Regions from separate parts of the Jeotgalibacillus haloalkalitolerans genome, predicted to be linked through region 1. Evidence: riboswitches for the same ligand, from Rfam matches in the RefSeq annotation. Region 1 holds a riboswitch; the other holds the start of a gene.
What was found. A riboswitch is a leader RNA that binds a small molecule or an ion and turns the genes downstream of it on or off. The one in region 1 is predicted to bind S-adenosylmethionine.
Positions count from the first base shown of each region.

Region 2: linked by a shared signal. The riboswitch ahead of UFB30_RS01935 (2,3-diketo-5-methylthiopentyl-1-phosphate enolase) and the one ahead of UFB30_RS14380 (bifunctional homocysteine S-methyltransferase/methylenetetrahydrofolate reductase) in region 1 are both predicted to bind S-adenosylmethionine.

Region 1 covers NZ_JAXQNN010000006.1:71,504-80,962, reverse strand. The annotation lists gene UFB30_RS14415 (ABC transporter ATP-binding protein) at 1-904, shown strand, start outside; gene UFB30_RS14410 (DEAD/DEAH box helicase) at 1,045-2,160, shown strand; gene UFB30_RS14405 (cobalamin B12-binding domain-containing protein) at 2,253-2,912, shown strand; gene UFB30_RS14400 (STAS domain-containing protein) at 2,916-3,662, shown strand; gene UFB30_RS14395 (potassium channel family protein) at 3,692-4,348, shown strand; gene UFB30_RS14390 (SOS response-associated peptidase) at 4,372-5,013, opposite strand; gene UFB30_RS14385 (DUF4352 domain-containing protein) at 5,163-5,693, shown strand; SAM riboswitch class I at 6,013-6,119, shown strand; gene UFB30_RS14380 (bifunctional homocysteine S-methyltransferase/methylenetetrahydrofolate reductase) at 6,203-8,053, shown strand; gene metH (methionine synthase) at 8,001-9,459, shown strand, end outside.
Region 2 covers NZ_JAXQNN010000001.1:389,742-399,200, reverse strand. The annotation lists gene mtnA (S-methyl-5-thioribose-1-phosphate isomerase) at 1-655, opposite strand, end outside; gene mtnK (S-methyl-5-thioribose kinase) at 652-1,866, opposite strand; gene UFB30_RS01940 (sulfite oxidase-like oxidoreductase) at 1,882-2,544, opposite strand; SAM riboswitch class I at 2,804-2,925, opposite strand; SAM riboswitch class I at 3,517-3,625, shown strand; gene UFB30_RS01935 (2,3-diketo-5-methylthiopentyl-1-phosphate enolase) at 3,702-4,919, shown strand; gene UFB30_RS01930 (2-hydroxy-3-keto-5-methylthiopentenyl-1-phosphate phosphatase) at 4,924-5,589, shown strand; gene UFB30_RS01925 (methylthioribulose 1-phosphate dehydratase) at 5,586-6,218, shown strand; gene UFB30_RS01920 (1,2-dihydroxy-3-keto-5-methylthiopentene dioxygenase) at 6,218-6,760, shown strand; gene UFB30_RS01915 (GntR family transcriptional regulator) at 7,049-7,417, shown strand; gene UFB30_RS01910 (ABC transporter ATP-binding protein) at 7,414-8,286, shown strand; gene UFB30_RS01905 (hypothetical protein) at 8,279-8,989, shown strand; gene UFB30_RS01900 (CAP domain-containing protein) at 9,169-9,459, shown strand, end outside.

The DNA.
Region 1 (9,459 bases):
CTTCGTGGAATATTCAAGACAGTTCACAAGACCGCTGAACGATCTGGCCAATCAGTTCAATACGCTTTTATCTGCTGTTGCTGGAGCTGAGCGTGTATTTGATATTATGAATGAAAGTGAAGAAAGAAAAGACGAAAAGCATGCCCGGGATCTTGAAAAGCTTGAGGGGCATGTGTCATTTGATCATGTTTCTTTTTCATATGAAGAAGATGAACCGATTCTAAAAGGTATCTCGCTCAAGGTTTCACCAGGCGAAACAGTTGCGCTTGTCGGACCGACCGGAGCGGGGAAATCGACGATTATTAATCTGCTTTCGCGTTTTTATAATCCGACTGGCGGGCAAGTGCTGATAGATGGGATTGACCTGACGAAGATCAGGCGTTCAAGTCTGAGAAGTCATATGGCTTTTGTTCTTCAGGATTCCATTTTGTTTCAGGGAACCATCCGTGAAAATATCCGTTACGGAAAATTAACTGCAACGGATGAGGAAGTTGAAAAAGCTGCAGCCATGGCGAACGCAGACAGCTTTATCAGGAAGATGCCTGATGGCTATGGTACTGTGCTGAAAGCAGACGGAGAAGGAATCAGTCAGGGACAGCGTCAGCTCCTTGCCATTGCAAGAGCCATGCTGGCAGATCCTGACCTGCTTATACTTGATGAAGCCACATCCAGTATTGATACAGTGACAGAAATTAAAATTCAGGAAGCGCTCGAAGTCCTGATGAAAGGCAGAACAAGCTTTGTCATTGCCCACAGACTGAACACAATTCAAAGCGCTGATCAGATCCTCGTGCTTAATAACGGTCAGCTGATTGAAAAAGGAAATCACGATGAACTGCTGAAGCAAAACGGCTTTTATGCAGACCTGCAAAGCAGTCAGCTGAAAGAGCAGCTGCTTGGCTAATACATGCCTGTTCAAATGATGAATTGAATAAGATCACTCAGAGACAAGGATCATCAAATCCTGTCTCTTTTTTGATTCCTGCGTAATTTAAATGAAAATGGTACAATAATAAGCAATGAGATGAACGGAGAGTGGAAAAGATGCTTGAAAAAACACTAACTAAGTGGAATGATACAGGGTTTGAAAAAATGACAGCGGTACAGGAGAAAGTCATCCCGCTGATGATAGAAGGAATAGATGTAATTGCGGAATCGCCAACAGGAACAGGGAAAACACTTTCTTATGTGTTGCCCCTGATTGAAAACCTTAAGGCTGATCAAAAGCTTCCACAGGCATTGATCCTTGCCCCATCTAAGGAGCTGTCAATGCAGATACTCGATGTGCTGCAGCAGTGGGGGAAAGATGCCGGAATGAAATCTGCATCCATTATTGGTGGAGCGAACCCGAAAAGACAGCTTGAAAAGTTGAAAAAACAGCCGCATGTGATCGTCGGTACACCAGGCAGAATTCTTGAGCTGATTAAACAAAAGAAACTGAAAACACATGAGATCAGAACCGTAATCCTGGATGAAGCAGATCAGCTTCTTTTGCCGGAACATAGAGAGTCAATTGGACAGATCATTAAAAGCACGCTTGCTGATCAGAGACAGATGGCGATGTTTTCCGCCACTTTACCTGAGGAAGTAATTGAAGACGGTAAAGGAATCATGAAGTCCCCTGAGGTCATTAAAGTAGGGCGTGAAGAAGTACTGCAGGGAGATGTCCGTCATCAGTATATGGTCTGCGAGCACCGTGAAAAAATCGATATGATCAGAAGAATGGTCCGGATGGATTCCATGAAACAGGAAAAGTCATTGGCATTCATGCAGGAAGTACTTGATGTTATGACGGCTGCAGAAAAACTGAACTACAAAAACCTTGAAATCGCTGTGCTGCATAGTGACTTGACGAAAGAAGAAAGAGCAGCCTCAATGCGTAAATTCCGTAAGGGCGAGCTGCCGCTTCTGTTAGCGACAGACCTTGCAACAAGAGGGCTTGATATTGAGGAAGTCACTTATGTGATTCATATGGATGCTGCCGAATCACTTGATCAGTATATCCACCGTTCAGGCAGAACAGGCCGGGCAGGAGCAAAGGGAACGGTTCTATCCTTTGTGACCCCGGGGGAAGTGAAAAAAATTAAGCGATATACAAAGGAATTGGGTGTAGAGCTTGAAGAGGTGACGATGTACCGCGGTGAGTGGCAGTCTGTCTGAACCCTGAAAGTGGAATAGTTGACTTTCTGTAGCAGAACAACGAAAATCTGTATATAAGTTAGACACTCGAAAAATTAAGGAGTGATCATATCATGGAAACCGTAACGGATTTCACACATGTTCTGCTTGATGGAGATCAGGAAAAGGCATGGGAGTATGTCATGAATGAAGTGGAAAATGGAACTTCCACTGAAGATATATTTTATCAACTGTTGACACCTGCAATGGTTGAGATCGGAAAGAAGTGGCAGGAGAATGAAATCTCAGTTGCAGATGAACACCTTGCAACGACTACGTGTGATTTTACACTGGCGCGTTATAAGCATGAAGTTTTACTGCCAAGAATTAAAAATAAAGTACAGGATCAGGGAAGAGCTTTATTTTTCTGTGTTGAACAGGAGGAGCATGACCTTGGCATCCGTATGATTGCACAGATCTTTGAGGAAAATGGCTATGAAGTCCGCCTTATGGGTGCTAATCTGCCTGTTGAGTTTGTATTAACAATGGCAGTGAACTGGGAGCCGGATGTGATAGGGATGTCGGCAAGTATGCTGAAGCAGGGAGAAAAAGTCCCTTCATATATACAGAGACTGATGGAACGCTTTGAAAACATTGAACTGCTGATCGGCGGAAGATTCCTATCACTTCCTGATCAGCTGCTCGATAAAGCTGATGACACGAAGGTAACGATCATTCAGGAAGGAAGCGAGCTATCTGCCTGGCTGACAGATCGCACTAAAGGAGGAAAATAAAAGTTGATCCACCTTAATGCCATGCCGATGCCTGTGGTGATCATTGATCATTCATTAAATATAGTAGAAGCTTCGGGCAAAGCACTGAAACTGCTTGGCAGATCCGCTTCATTTCTCGATTGGGTTGATCATGAAAGCCGGGAAAAAGCCGTCAGATTTATACAGGATAAGCATGTAGAAAAGTTAGAGTTGAATTTAGTCACTGTAGAAGGAACCATTTCACTGTTTACCGTCCAAATCGAGTGGGATGAACACCAGGCGGTTATGATCCTCCAGCAGGAAGATCATATGATTGTTCAGCTGATGAATAAAGTGAAAGAACATCAGCGCCGTCTTGAAGAAAGTGATATGGAACTGATTTTAAAAAAGAATGAACTTGAAAAGTCATTTGTACGTATTAATGAATTAAGTACTGCTGCCATACATTTAACTGGTGCGATTGTGCTGATCCCAATCTTCGGGGATTTAAACGTTACTCTGATCCAAAATAATCAGCAGCGGATTTTAAATAATATTTATGCGAATCACATCGATGAAGTGATTATAGACCTGCAATCAGTCGGTCAGATGGACAACGCAGGTGTTGATGAATTAATAAAAATGATTAAAGGCTTTTCACTGTTCGGAACTGAGTGTACAATAACCGGAGTGAAGCCGGAGCACGCTCCATTTCTTCATCAGATCAAAACGATGCAAAAGCTTACTTTTATAAATAACCTGGAGGATAAGCTCTCACGTATTGTTTATTAAAAGTAAGTGAATGAGAAAGAAGGATTGACATGAACAAACAATTTGCAGTACTCGGACTGGGCAGCTTTGGTGGACATCTTGTTGAAGAATTCCACGAAATCGGTGCAGAAGTGTTTGCGATGGACCGCAATGCAGAGTTAGTGGATAAATACTTTGATATTGCTACACATGTCATCCAGGGAGATGCACAGGATGAACAGCTTCTGATTCAGGCCGGAATCAGAAACTTTGATCTGGTTGTTGTATCATTTGGGGAAAATATTGAAGCAAGTATTTTAACAACGATTATTCTCACTGATCTTGGAGTCAAGGAAATCTGGGTAAAAGCCTCCAGTCTGTATCATCAGAAGGTTCTTGAAAAGATAGGTGCAACACGTGTCATCCGTCCCGAAAAAGATATGGCACGACGAATTGCCCACCGTCTGGCTTCAAAGCATTTTATTGATTATGTTGAACTGTCTGAAGAGCATTCAATGGTCGAAATTAAGGCAACGCCAAAAATTATCGGCAAAACAATCGCTGCACTGAATGTCAGAAACCGATTTGGCTGTAACATTGTCGGAATTTACAGAAGGCACGATATGCTTGTATCACCTAGCGGGGATGACCGGATTGAAAAAGACGATGTTCTGATTGTCATTGGTGAGAATAGAAAGCTTCACCGTTTTGAAAAACAGGGTGTATAACAAAAAGGTCCGTCATCTCTTAACTAAGAGGTGCCGGACCTTTTAAATCTGTCGTCTGAAATTGCTTCAGCCTTCAGCAGCCCGTTTGCACATGGCTTCAGGAGCTGTTTAAGAGAGTCTTTATTTTCTTCCGGATTCAGCCACTGATTGAACCTGTCTTTCTCAAGTATAACGGGCATTCTGTTATGAATATCAGCCATCAGATCATTTGGTTCAGTTGTTAAGATTGTACAGCTTCTGATGATCTCGTCCCCATTCCGCCATGACTCCCATAAGCCTGCAAATGTGATCGGTTCTCCGTCAAGCCTCTTAATCTCAAAAGGCTGTTTTTCTTTCCCTGACTTTTTCCATTCATAAAACGAGCTTGCCGGTATAAGACAGCGCTTTGACCCAAAGGCTTTCCTGAAGCTTGGCTTTTCTGCTACTGTTTCAGACCGCGCATTAAACGTTTTGTAACCAATCTTTTCATCTTTTGCAAATGGCGGAATCAGCCCCCACCTGAATGAAGCTGGATAACGGGTGCCATTTAACTGAACGACAGCTGCAGCCTGCTGACTCGGTGCAAGGTTTTCGTTAGGTGTATAAAGAAAATCATCTCGCATTTCGAATTGATAATATTGCTGCAGATTATACATCGCTTCTACCAGCGAAAATCTTCCGCACATTATACATCTCTCCTTTAAATGAATTCTAACAAAATATTGCGAAGATAGAGAAGATTTAAACTTATTTCCTTTTAAAGGTAATTAGTTGATTTGTTTCGATTTACGAATCATACTGAACCCAGACATACATATTCAGGAGGGTTTTCCATATGAAGAAATTTTGGTTAGTATCTGCAATGGCAGCTGCACTTATGCTGGCAGCCTGCTCAGACGAATCATCAGAGTCAGCAGAAACAGAAGAAGAAACAGCAACAGAAGAAGCGGCAGAAGAGACAGAGGATACTTCAGCAGAGGAGTCTGAAAGCGAAGAAAGCGCTGAACCTGAACTGTATCTCGTTGGGGACGAAGTGACAGCGGGTGACATCACGCTAACAGTTACTGACACAGGCGTAGCAGAACAGATCGATGACACAAACCGTATGTTTGAAATTAACATGACAGTGACCAATAACGGTGAAGAAGAAGTATCATTATCATCAGAAGACTTTACACTGACAGATCTTTCAGACGAAGAGAAAACGGCATACGGCGATCCATCAGAATGGACAATCGCAGCAGGAGAAACAGCTGAAGGCTCACTGCAATACGAATCAGCATCAACAACTGCATTCAAACTCTTAGGCACAATCGGTGAAGAAGAAGTTGAATGGAGACTGCCGGGAATTACATCTTTAGATTAAGTTGTTTTTAAATATGTAGAGTAAAAATATAGAATTTTTAATGAAATATTAGTGTAGCGGAGCGGAAGGCGGCGACTCCGGGACGAATAGAGGGAAGCTGAGACCCCGGAAGCCGCAGGCTGAGGAGGCTCAGCAACCTCCGTCCGGAAAGCGTCCGCCTGAAGCGCAGCGAAACGATTCAAGAGTCTGAGGCCTGGTCCCGGGCTCTTTTTTTAAGAGAATGAACCAGATCACATTTAAATACACTTTAATCACCGCTCCTATTGACACAACAGCCCTCTTTCTTGTAAAGTTGTCATAATTAATTGAATAGCGTGGATTCTTATCAAGAGAGGCGTAGGGACAAGGCCCGTTGAAACCTCAGCAACCTTCACATCAGTGAAAAGGTGCTAAATCCATCCTGCAAATAGGCAGGGAAGATAAGAAGCTTAGTTGTCTAAAGCCTTCTTATCTATGATGAAAGAGGGCTTTTTTGTATATACACGTTATTAAGCAGGAAGGGTGACGAAATGAATTTACTTGAAGAAATGAAAAAACGGATACTGATTGGTGATGGCGCAATGGGAACCCTCCTGTATTCATATGGTTCTGACCAGTGCTTTGAAGAATTAAATCTTTCACATGCAACACATATACAGCAGATTCATCAGGCTTATATAGATGCAGGAGCAGATGTCATTCAGACAAATACTTATGGAGCAAATTATCATAAGCTTGAGCGATACGGTCTCGAGGAAAAAGTAAAAGAAATTAATACTGCAGCTGTTAAAAACGCGAAGGCTGCGGCAAAAGAAGATACGTTTATTCTCGGTACAATCGGCGGGATCAGAAGCTTCCGTCCACAGTCCATTGATCTGAATGAAATTAAGCGGACATTCCGGGAACAGCTTTACTGTTTACTGTTAGAGGGAGTAGACGGTTTACTGTTTGAAACGTATTACGATTTTGAGGAACTGGCAGCAGTCATTGAAATTGCCAGAAAAGAAACGGATCTGCCAATTATCGCGCATATTTCGGTTCAGGAGCCGGATGTCATGCAAAATGGTAAGCCGGTCGCTGAAGCACTGCTTGAGCTTGAACAGCTTGGAGCGGATGTAGTCGGGCTGAATTGCAGGCAGGGACCATTCCATATGATTAAGTCACTTGAGCAGGTGCCGCTGCCGGAAAAGGCGTATCTGTCCTGTTATCCAAATGCCAGTCTTCCATCTTACTCAGAAGGTTCTCTTCAGTACAGCAACAATGCCGATTATTTTGGAGAGGTGGCGCCTGCATTCAGAGAACAGGGCGTGAGACTGCTTGGTGGGTGCTGCGGAACGACACCTGATCATATCAGAGCATTCAGTCGGGCTTTGAAAGGTCTTGAACCAATTACTGAAAAAAGAGTAGAGAAAGCTGAAAAAATCGTGGTGCGCTCAAGACAGAAGGATCTGCCTGAGCCGCTCACAGACATTGTCAGAGACCGCAAGTCAGTCATTGTTGAACTGGACCCTCCTAAAAAGCTGTATACAGATACCTTTATTGAAGGCGCGAAAGCACTAGGCGCAGCAGGAGCGGATGCCGTTACACTTGCTGATAATTCCCTGGCAAGCCCGCGCGTTTCCAATGAATCACTCGGTTATTTGATTAAGCAGCAGGGTGTGCGTCCGCTCGTTCATTTAACGTGCAGAGACCGTAACCTGATCGGCCTCCAAAGTCACCTGATGGGACTTCATACACTTGGACTTCACGATATACTTGCTGTCACAGGTGATCCGACAAAGGTTGGGGATTTCCCTGGTGCGGCTTCAGTTTACGACGTATCATCGTTTGAACTGATCGAAATGATTCAACAGCTGAATAACGGGATGTCCATGTCAGGGAAAGACCTCGGAGAAAAAGCATCCTTTACCATTGGCGCCGCTTTTAACCCGAATGTCAGAAGTGTGGAAAGAGCGGTACAGCGTCTTGAGAAAAAAATCTCAGCCGGCGCTGATTACTTTATGAGTCAGCCTGTATTTTCAGAGGAAAAGCTGATTCAGACAGCTGAAGCAGTAAAAGATCTTGGCAAACCTGTATATATTGGTCTGATGCCGCTGACAAGCAGTAAAAATGCAGATTTTCTGCATAATGAAGTACCGGGTATCAAATTGACTGAGCAGGTAAGAGACCGCATGGCTGCAGTGTCAGGAGATCGTGAAAAGTCATATCAGGAAGGGCTTGCGATTACAAAGTCTCTAATTGATACAGCGCTTGATCTGTTTAATGGCATCTACCTGATTACACCATTTATGCGCTATGAAATGACAGCAGAACTAACACGCTATGCCAATGAGCAGGCGGCAAAGCGAGGAGGAAACCAACGTGCGCACATTATTCAATGAACAGCTTGAGAAAAGAATCCTGATTATGGACGGTGCGATGGGCACGATGCTACAGGATGCGAACCTGACAGCAGAAGATTTCGGTGGGGAAGACCTTGAAGGGTGTAACGAAAACCTGAACCGTACACGTCCGGATTTATTAGAAAAAATCCATGACGCCTACTTTGAAGCAGGTGCAGATATCGTGGAAACTAATACATTTGGCAGTATGAGCGTGGTGCTGGAAGAGTATGATATCGCTTCTGATGCGTATAAACTGTCTCGTCTTGGCGCTGAAATTGCGAAAAAATCCGCTGCGAAATGGTCTACTGAAGAGCGCCCGCGATTTGTTGCAGGCTCTATGGGTCCTACAACAAAAACGTTAAGCGTAACAGGAGGCGCCACTTTTGAACAGTTGAAAGCGTCTTATGCTGAACAGGCAAAAGGGCTGATCGATGGCGGTGCGGATCTGTTATTAATTGAGACGAGTCAGGATTTACTGAACGTTAAAAGTGCCTTCCTCGGTATTCAGGATGCATTCAAGAAAACAGGTAAAGAACTGCCGCTGATGATCTCAGGGACAATTGAGCCGATGGGAACAACGCTTGCGGGTCAGACAATAGACTCTTTTTATATCAGCGTTGAGCATATGAACCCTGTATCCGTGGGGCTGAACTGCGCAACAGGACCTGAGTTTATGCAGGATCATATCCGTTCACTTTCAGAAATCAATCAGTCTTATGTCAGCTGTTATCCGAATGCCGGACTGCCTGATGAAGAAGGTGTCTATCATGAAACACCTGAGACCCTTGCGAAAAAGCTGAGCGGATTTGCTGAAAAAGGCTGGCTGAACATTGTTGGCGGCTGCTGCGGGACAACGCCTGCACATATCAAAGCGATCGCTGAAGCCATGAAGCATTATGAGCCGCGTAGACATAAGCCTAAAAAAGAGCACACGGTATCCGGTATTGAGCCGCTGATCTATGATGATCCGTCGATGCGCCCGCTGATGATCGGTGAGCGTACAAACGTCATCGGCTCAAGAAAATTCAAGCGCCTGATCGCAGAAGGTAAAATTGAAGAGGCTTCTGAAATTGCACGCGCCCAGGTGAAAAAGGGTGCGCATGTCATTGATATCTGTCTTGCGGACCCCGATCGTGAAGAAGAAGCGGACATGGAAGTCTTTATGCAGGAAGTCGTTAAAAAAGTTAAAGTGCCGCTTGTCATTGATTCAACTGACGAAAAGGTCATTGAAAAGGCGCTGCGCTATTCACAGGGTAAGTCAATTATCAATTCAATCAACCTTGAAGACGGACTGGAACGTTTTGATGCAGTTGTACCGCTTGCCAAACAATACGGTGCCGCACTGGTTGTCGGCACGATTGATGAAAAAGGAATGGGTGTGACAGCTGAAAGAAAGCTTGAAA
Region 2 (9,459 bases), on a different contig from region 1:
TGTTGTCTGTGATCAGCGTGACGGCAATGTCTGCCTGCTGGAGTTCCCATGCAGTCAGCCTTGCTCCCTGCAGGACTGGTCTCGTTTCAGTTGCATATACGTGAATATCAGAACCCTGCTCTTTTGCGATATAAAATGCGCCAAGTGCTGTACCGTATTTGGAAGTAGCGATTGCGCCTGTATTGCAGTGAGTGAGAACCGTTGCGTCATCAGGAAGCAGCGAAAAGCCGTACTCCCCAATGCGCTTACACGTTTCTTCATCCTGCTGTTGAATCAGGATTGCCTCTGTTTCAAGGCGCTCAATTACTTTCGCAGCAGAGGCTTCTTCTTCAGCTGCTTTGAGTAACCTCTGAAGCGCCCATGACAGGTTAACCGCTGTCGGACGGGAGGAATTCAGATAGACTGCTTTTACAGCAAGCTCTGACTTCAGAATCTCAAGCTCATTCAGCCCGCTGTTTTTCGCCCACAGAGCAAGCCCGAAAGCTGCTGTGATCCCGATTGCAGGTGCGCCTCGTACTTTCAATTCTGTTATGCTGTTCCACACATCTTCAATTGTTTTTAAAAAGATATATTCCACTTCTCGGGGAAGCTTCTGCTGATTTAACAGACGAATTGCATCGCCTTCCCAGATGACCGGTTTAATAAAATTCGTCATTTTGCCAGCCCCTTCAGATAAGCAGTCAGGCTTTTCGGCGAGCGCCATACAGAACGGTTGAAAATCAGTGATCTGCCCGTTTCAATCGCGCGCTGCTGTGCCTGCAGTCTGCCTGTTTCGTCTTCAATTCCATCAATATCTTCAACATGTGCAAGGCCGATGATGCGGCGGATCGTTTTACAGCCGGCAAATCCGAGCGTATCCTGCCAGATCTTTTCAAGTACGTAATCTGCATACTGATCTGTCCGCTGTCTCTCTTCAAAGCCTTTTTCTAACAGCAGCTCGCGGTAGCGCTTTTCAAATACTGCCCAAGTCTGTTCGATCGTCTCAAGCAGGTAGTCACTGATCTCATGACGATTACTTTCATCCGCTCTTTCCTGCTGGGCAATATAGTTTAGCGTCAGGTTAGCAATGAATGCACCGATATCAAAGCCTGCCGGACCATAGAATGCAAATTCAGGGTCAATTACTTTTGTAGACTCTTCCGTTACAAACACACTGCCTGTATGAAGGTCTCCGTGCAGCAATGTTTCTCCTTCAGTCAGGAATTGTTTTTTCAATTTTGCGACTTCAAAGATTAGACGATCGTCCTGCCACAGTGACTCCACTGCTTCCTGAAGATTTTCAGGGTAGGAATTGGATTCAGCATTCTGATATGGGTCTGTGAAAACAAGTTTTTCAGTAATATCACACAAGTCCGGATTCACAAACTGACGTGCCAGCTTTTTCTTTTCAATCGGTCCAAGCGCTTCATCAGAGGCGTTGAACAGGTTTTCAGCAAGATACGTTCCGATATGTTCTGAAATGTGAGGATAAAGGTTTCCTTCAAGTAACCCTTTTCTCAGAATCACGTGATCTGACAGGTCTTCCATTACTGTCACTGCATAGTCATCGTCATAATCGAATACTTCCGGTACAAGCGTCGGTACATATTTCGCTGCTTCCTGCAGTGCCTGGCGTTCAATACGTGCACGGTCGAGCGATAACGGCCAGCTTTCACCGACAACCTTTGCATAAGGCAGCGCCTGCTTAACGACAAGCGATTTGTCAGTCTGCAAATCCTTTACTATAAACACATAGTTCAGATTACCATCCCCAACTTCCTTACACGTTACCTGCTCTTTATCTGTAATGAGTCCCTTTTTCTCTAAATAAACGAGGACACTCTGTTCAGTAAATGGTTCATACACATGCTCACGTACATTTGTCATTGACGTTCCTCTCCTTTAATCAAATTCTTTTTTATGCCACTCATCTTCAGGAATATCTAAGTCCTCTCCTGAAAAACGCTCTTCTCTGAATACTTCTCCGTAATTGTGAAATCCGTTGCGTTCCCAGAACCCCGGGCGGTCTTCCTGTAAAAATTCAATTCCTCTGATCCACTTCACACTCTTCCAGAAATACAGGTGCGGTACGACCAGTCTGAATGGATAACCATGCTTGGCTGTCAGCGGCTTCCCTTCAAAAGAGTGCGCCAGCAGAATGTCTTCTTTTAGCAGATCCTCAAGCGGTAAGTTCGTCTCGTAGTCATGATCTCCATAAATCATAACGTGCTTCGTGCCTTCAGGGATCTCAAAATCTTTCAGCAAATCCTTTATTGTGACGCCGGTAAAAGCATTGTCAAACCTTGACCACCTTGTCACGCAGTGAATATCTTTTACGATTGTCGTCTGCGGCAGCTGCATGAGCTCGTCATAAGTGAATGTCTTTTTCGTTGCACCTTCTCCAAACAGCGTGAAATCCCATGTAGCAAGATTGTATTCAGGGACTTCGCCTTCATGCAGAATCGGAAATTTTTCTGTCAGCGTCTGACCAGGTGGAAGTCTGCCATCATGTGTATTTTTCTGTACCGGCGGCCGTGCTTTTTTCAACCGTTCTGCCTTACCCATTGTTTCACGCTCCTTGTTTGCTTCAAGCCGGCAGATGATTTCCGCTTCAGGCGGACGCTTTCCTGGATGAGCCGTTTTGTGGCTCCATTAGACCTCCTCGGCTTCGCCTGCGGGGTCTCAGCTTCCAACTAATCGTCCCGGAGTCGCCGCCTTACGCTCCAATCATCTGCTGTGCAAATTCACTAATTGCTTTTTATAAAAGTGAAAAATAAAAAGCCCCTTTCTAAGATAGAAAGAGGCAGAATTAGACTGATTCGACCTCTTATCTCTCAGACCATTACGTCTGTTGGATGTAGCACCGTGTCCCTGCTGTTATGTATACAGCGGGGCCGGTTGCCGGGCTTCATAGGGCCAATTCCCTCAGCCAACTCTCGATAAGAGTGGTATATGTAGTTGGATGTTTTTGGTTTATTGCGATTTCATAATTGCAAGTTTACGGAATAGAGTGACGGTTTGTCAACGGGTTTTTTAAATTTATTTTTTGGGGGCTTCCGGGAACCGCTGTTGACCTGCGTTTCAGGCGGACGCTTTCCGGACGGAGGTTGCTGAGCCTCCTCAGCCTGCGGCTTCCGGGGTCTCAGCTCCCCTCTATTCGTCCCGGAGTCGCCGCCCTCCACTCCGGTCAACAGCTGAGTTATCTTTGAAAAATATATAGTTGGTTGATCAACTATCTCTCATATTTTTACTTTGTTAAAAAATCATAGTACCTGCACAGCGGGTGATTGAAGCGTAAGGGGCTGCGGCAGGAAGGGACAGATGAGGCAATGGCGAAGCCTGCTGGCTCACCGCCCGGCCGCGGAAAGCGTCCCCCTGCAGCGTAAATCACCCGCCAATTTATAAAGCACATCACAATTTATACTCATAAATTCAAAAATCAAAAATATAATTTTCTGAAAAATCTGCTTGACGTTTTTGAAGATGTCTGCCATAATTCGGTACATGATTTTAAAACTAACTGAATACGTTATACAACTCTTATAAAGAGCAGGTGGAGGGACGAGCCCGATGAAACCCGGCAACCTGTTTCGGCTAACGCTGATTCAAGGTGCTAATTCTCACAGCGACAGCTGAAGGATAAGAGGAAGAACGTTCATTTTGATGTCCGCTTCCTCTTTGGGAGCGGATTTTTTATTTCTGTTTTTGAAAGGATGTCTTTTATGTCAAAAATCACAGCGACTTATCTTGTACATGATGCAAAAGGAAATTTGGAAAAAAAGGCTGAGTCTATTGCGCTTGGGCTGACGGTCGGTTCATGGACGGACCTACCCGCGGTTGATCAGGAGCAGTTAAAAAAACATAAGGGTGAAGTTGTCTCTGTCAGTGAAACAACGCCTTCAGATGCAGCGGCTCACCTCGGTGAGCGCAAGGCGGGACTGATTAAGATTGCGTATCCTGCGGCAAACTTCAGCGCTGATATTCCGGCGATCCTGACAACGATTTTTGGAAAGCTGTCACTTGATGGTGAAGTAAAGCTTGTAGATATTGAGCTTGATGAAGCACTTGAGCAGCAGTTCCCCGGTCCCCAGTTTGGAATTGATTCAATTAGAAACAAGCTTGGCGTACATGACCGCCCGCTTCTGATGAGTATTTTCAAGGGGATGATCGGCCGCGGAACAGATCTTTTCGAAGAACAGCTCCGTGCCCAGGCTGCAGGTGGGGTTGATCTTGTAAAGGATGATGAGATTTTATTTGATAATCCGCTCACCCCTTTTGAAGACCGGATCCGCCGAGGTGTGAAGGTGCTGAATGAAGAATATGAACGTACAGGTCACCGGACGTTATATGCAGTAAACCTTTCAGGCAGAACGTTTGATTTAAAAGAGAAAGCAAGAAAAGCAGTCTCGCTTGGTGCGAATGCATTACTGTTTAACGTTTTTGCTTACGGGCTTGATACACTGCAGAGTCTTGCTGAAGATCCATATATTGATGTACCGATTATGGCTCACCCTGCTGTATCCGGTGCATTTACAGCTTCACCGCTGTACGGCATTTCAAATCAGGTATTGCTTGGCAAACTGCTTCGTCTTGCAGGTGCAGACTTCGTGCTGTTCCCTTCTCCATATGGCAGTGTGGCGATGGAAAAAAGCGAAACATTTGCGATCAGGGATGCACTTACATCTGACAGCCGCCTGAAACGCGCATTCCCTGTGCCATCAGCCGGTATTCATCCAGGACTGGTTCCACAGCTGATTGAGGACTTTGGAAAAGACTCAATTATCAATGCCGGCGGCGGTATTCACGGTCACCCTGGAGGCGCGGCAGCCGGTGCAAAAGCTTTCCGTGATGCGATTGCTGAAGTTCAGGCAGGCGGTACGCTGGAAGATGCTGCCGCAAAGTCAGCAGAGCTTGAGAAGGCACTTGCATTATGGGGGTGAGCGCATGCCAAGCGTAATCTTTTGTGATTTTGATGGCACCATCACAAAATCCGACAACATCATTTCAATTATGCAGCACTTTGATCCCCCGGGCTGGGAGCCGATTAAAGATCAAATTCTTTCCCGGGAAATATCAATCCGCGAGGGCGTAGGGAAAATGTTCGCAACCCTCCCTTCTTCTCTAAAAGAAGAGATCATTCAGTATGTTGTCGAAACGGCTGAAATCCGTGATGGCTTTGGTGATTTTGTCAGCTATACAAGAAAAGAAAATGTCCCGCTGAATATCGTCAGCGGCGGCATCGATTTTTTCGTAAAGCCCATGCTAAAGCCTTACAACCTTGAAAATCAGCTTTACTGTAACGGCAGTGATTTTTCAGGAAATACAATTCAAATCACCTGGCCGCACACTTGTGATAAGCACTGTTCAAATGATTGCGGCTGCTGTAAACCAAGTATCATCAGGGAGCTTACAGATGAGCCTGTACAGAAAATCGTCATCGGCGATTCTGTTACAGATCTTGAAGCTGCAAAGCTCGCTGACCTGGTGTTTGTCTGTGGCGATTACCTTGAGGAAAAATGCAGGGAGCTGAATCTTCCATACAAGCGTTTTACTCATTTTGATGAAGTTGTTACCTATCTTGAACAGTCAAAGGAGGTTGTGCACCGTTGAAAACACTTGATCTTAAGAACCGCTGGCAGGAGCTTGCCGATGTAAAAGATGCTCTTGGTGCAAGAAACTGGTTCCCTGGTACAAGCGGCAACCTGTCGATCAAAGTATCCGATGACCCGCTTGAATTTCTGGTAACAGCAAGCGGCAAGGATAAGTACCAGCGGACAGATGAAGACTTTCTGTTAGTGGATCAGCACAGCCAGCCGGTTGAACAGACCGGATTGAAGCCTTCTGCTGAGACGCTTTTACATCAAAAAGTGTACGAACTGACAGACGCAGGCTGCTCCCTCCACATCCATACGGTCAGCAACAATGTGATTTCTGAGCTATACGCTGAAAAAGGTGAAATCACTTTTCAGCACCAGGAGCTCATTAAAGCTTTTAACCTGTGGGAGGAAGACGCTGTATTACGGGTGCCGATTATAGAAAACCCGGCACATATTCCGGATCTCGCAAACCTTTTAGCAGAACGGATTGAGGAAAATATTTTTGGTGTGCTAATCCGCAATCACGGCATTACCGTCTGGGGGCGGAATGCTTTTGAAGCAAAAAAGCATCTTGAAGCATTTGAATTTCTATTTGAGACACATCTCGCATTACGACTACAAACTCAGGGAGGAAGATCATAATGGCGACAATTACAATCAGAGATACACAGGAAGTTATCAAAGGTGAAGAACAGGTACAGGCATTCCTGTCTGACCAGGGTGTGTTATATGAAAAGTGGGATACTGCAAAGCTTCCGGAAGCACTTCAGGGTGTGACGGGGCTGTCTGATGAAGATAAAGAAACTGTTCTATCCGTATTTGACGGGGAGATCCGCGCACTGGCTGAGCGACGCGGTTATCATAACTGGGATGTGATCTCACTGAATGAGCAGACACCGGGTCTTGAGGATCTCCTGAAAAAGTTCGAGCAGGTACATACGCACACAGAAGACGAAGTGCGTGCCATCACTGCCGGATCAGGTATTTTCATTATCAAAAGCGAAGAAAAAGGCTACTTTGATGTAAATCTTGCACCTGGTGATGTGATTTCCGTACCGGTGAACACCCCTCACTTCTTTACGCTGACAGATGAGCGCGAAGTCGTGGCCGTACGCCTCTTCATCGAAAAAGAAGGCTGGGTCGCTCATCCATTTCACGACCCTGCATTTGAAGAAGCAAAATAAGCTGATGACCGCATCCTTTAAGGGGTGCGGTTTTTAATTTGTTGTGGTTTTTGGTATAGGTCTAATTACACTTTTCTACGAACCATACAGTTTTTTCTTTGAACATCCTCTTCTATTCTTTGAACCACGCATACTTTTCTACGAACATCACCTTCCATTCTCCGAACAACAGCGATTTTTCTACGAACCCCCCCCTACTAAAAAATATTTCCAAAACCTATTGACTAATACGTCATTTAGTTTTATGGTTAATTACATAAGTAACTAACCAATGAGGCGGGCGGTAATATGGACTATAAACTGAGAGAAGACGTTCCGATTTTCCAGCAGATCGCCGAAACGATTGAGTCAGGCATCCTTGAAGGGTCTTACAGCATCGGAGATCGTGTTCCTTCCACTAATGAATTCGCAAAGTTTTATCAGATCAACCCGGCTACTGCAGCTAAAGGCATTAACCAGCTTGTAGAGCAGGAAATTCTTTTTAAGAAAAGAGGCATCGGTATGTTTGTCGGAGATCAGGCAAGGGAGATTATCTTATCTAAACGGAAGGATCGTTTTTATCATGATTATATCGTTCCTTTGAAAACAGAGGCAGAAAAGCTGGGGATTAGTGAGAGTGAGCTGAATACACTACTTCGAAAGGGTGACCCGAAATGAAAATTGAGGTGCAGCAATTAGAGAAGCATTATGGCAGGAAGCAGGCGTTAAAACCTTTTAACCTGACGATTGAACCTGAAAAGATTATCGGACTGCTCGGCAGGAACGGGGCGGGAAAAACGACGCTTTTGCAGATGATGGCAGGTCATATCAAGCCTTCAGGCGGTCAGGTGCTGATCAATGGTGAAAAACCTTTTAATAATCGAAACGCGCTGCAGCATATCTGTCTGATCAGCGAAGCAAATAATTTTAAACGCAAGCTGAAAATCCGTGAAGTACTGAGAACAGCGAGCCGGTTTTATCCAAACTGGTCTCAGGGAACGGCTGATCGCTTATTGAAAACATTCAACCTCTCTCCTTCTCAAAATGCAAAAGGTTTATCTAAAGGGATGGAGTCAGCACTAAGCATTATTATCGGGCTTGCAAGTCACACTGCCATTACAATTTTTGATGAACCCTATATCGGCATGGATGCGAGCGCGCGCTATAAATTTTATGATATTCTGCTTGAAGAATATGAGTCCCATCCCAGAACCTTTATTATTTCCACTCATTTAATTGATGAAGTAAGCAACCTCTTTGAAGAAATTGTGCTGTTAAAAGATGGTGAATTGCTGACGCATGAGCCTGCGGAAGCGCTGATGGCGAAAAGCTTACAGGTCAGCGGACCGGCAGCCCAGGTCGACCGCTTTACTGAAGGAAAGCAGATCCTTCATTCCGCTGAAATTATGGGTCAGAAAAGTGTACTGATTTTCGGGGATGATCTCGATCCTGCCCGTGCAAAGACAATGGGCTTATCGACAGAACGCTGTTCGATCCAGGAGCTAATGGTTCATTTAACTGAGAAGGAGGAGAAAATGTATGTTTAATCAGCTGTCTGCTCTCGTCAGGTTTTTCCTGATCGATTACCGGTTTTCTGTCTTGATTTTCTGGGCGATTTTCACTTTTTCACTGATTCCGCTCACTGTTCTTTCAACCTATACAAACGGCAGTGTGATTATCTCAGTTGCCATAGCGATTTTCATTTACTCCGGCATCTCAGGTTTCATTTTAATTAAAGAAACATTCTCTTACACGATCAGACTTGGTTCTTCACGTCAGCAATATATGCTCTCAGCTTTTACATTCAGTGCGCTGCTTGCCGTGATCATGGCTGCCATCAGCATTGCAGTAACGTTTACGTATACCAACCTGGTCGCCACTGTATGGAATAATGTTCAATTTATGCATATCTCTGAAGCCATTACAGGTGAATTCAGCTGGTTCGCAGAGTTTGGGCTGCTCACTTTGTTCTGCTTTATGGTTTTTAATTTCGGCTTCTTCCTTGCTGCTGCCTTCCACCGGTTCGGTCTTGTCGGCGGACTTGGACTGCTGGCTGTTCTTGTCATTACGCTGCTGATTGAACCGTTGCGTACACCGGTGATTGAATTCTTTATTTCGGATGTCCGGATCGGAGCGCCAGTCATGTTTGACTTGAACTACTGGGCCTTCCCTGTCACTGCCATTGTACTTGCTGCATTTGTGTATATCATATTCAAAAACGCTTCCATTCATCCCGGAGCTGTAAGGTGAGCTGCTGCCGCGTATCTGTACGCGGCTTTTTGTTTGCCCTTCTTTTTAAAAGGGTACTAATTAATACCTTACAACGCGTTCATACTATTGACATCAGTTCTGCAGGTTTGGGTTCCTTCCCACTTTCGCCTGCACCTTTCGATCATGTAAAATAAAGCACAGATAGGGGGAAATACACTTTGAGAAAACTACTTCTATTGATTGTCATCGTCCTTGGTCTGTTTCTCTCAAAACCGATGTGGGAAGATCAGATCCCGGAATCGGTGAATCTGTCTGCTGTAAGTGATCTGTCAGACCGCGCATCCGCTGCTTTTGAAGGCGGAGGCATACAAAATGCCTGGGAATCTTTATTGGAATCAATGACTGATTTTATTATAGAGATAGATGAGATCATACAGGACGCACCGGAGCTCTCCACTGAAAATGAAACAATCGCAGTGGAGCGTCCGGAACTCTCTGTCCCTTCTGAA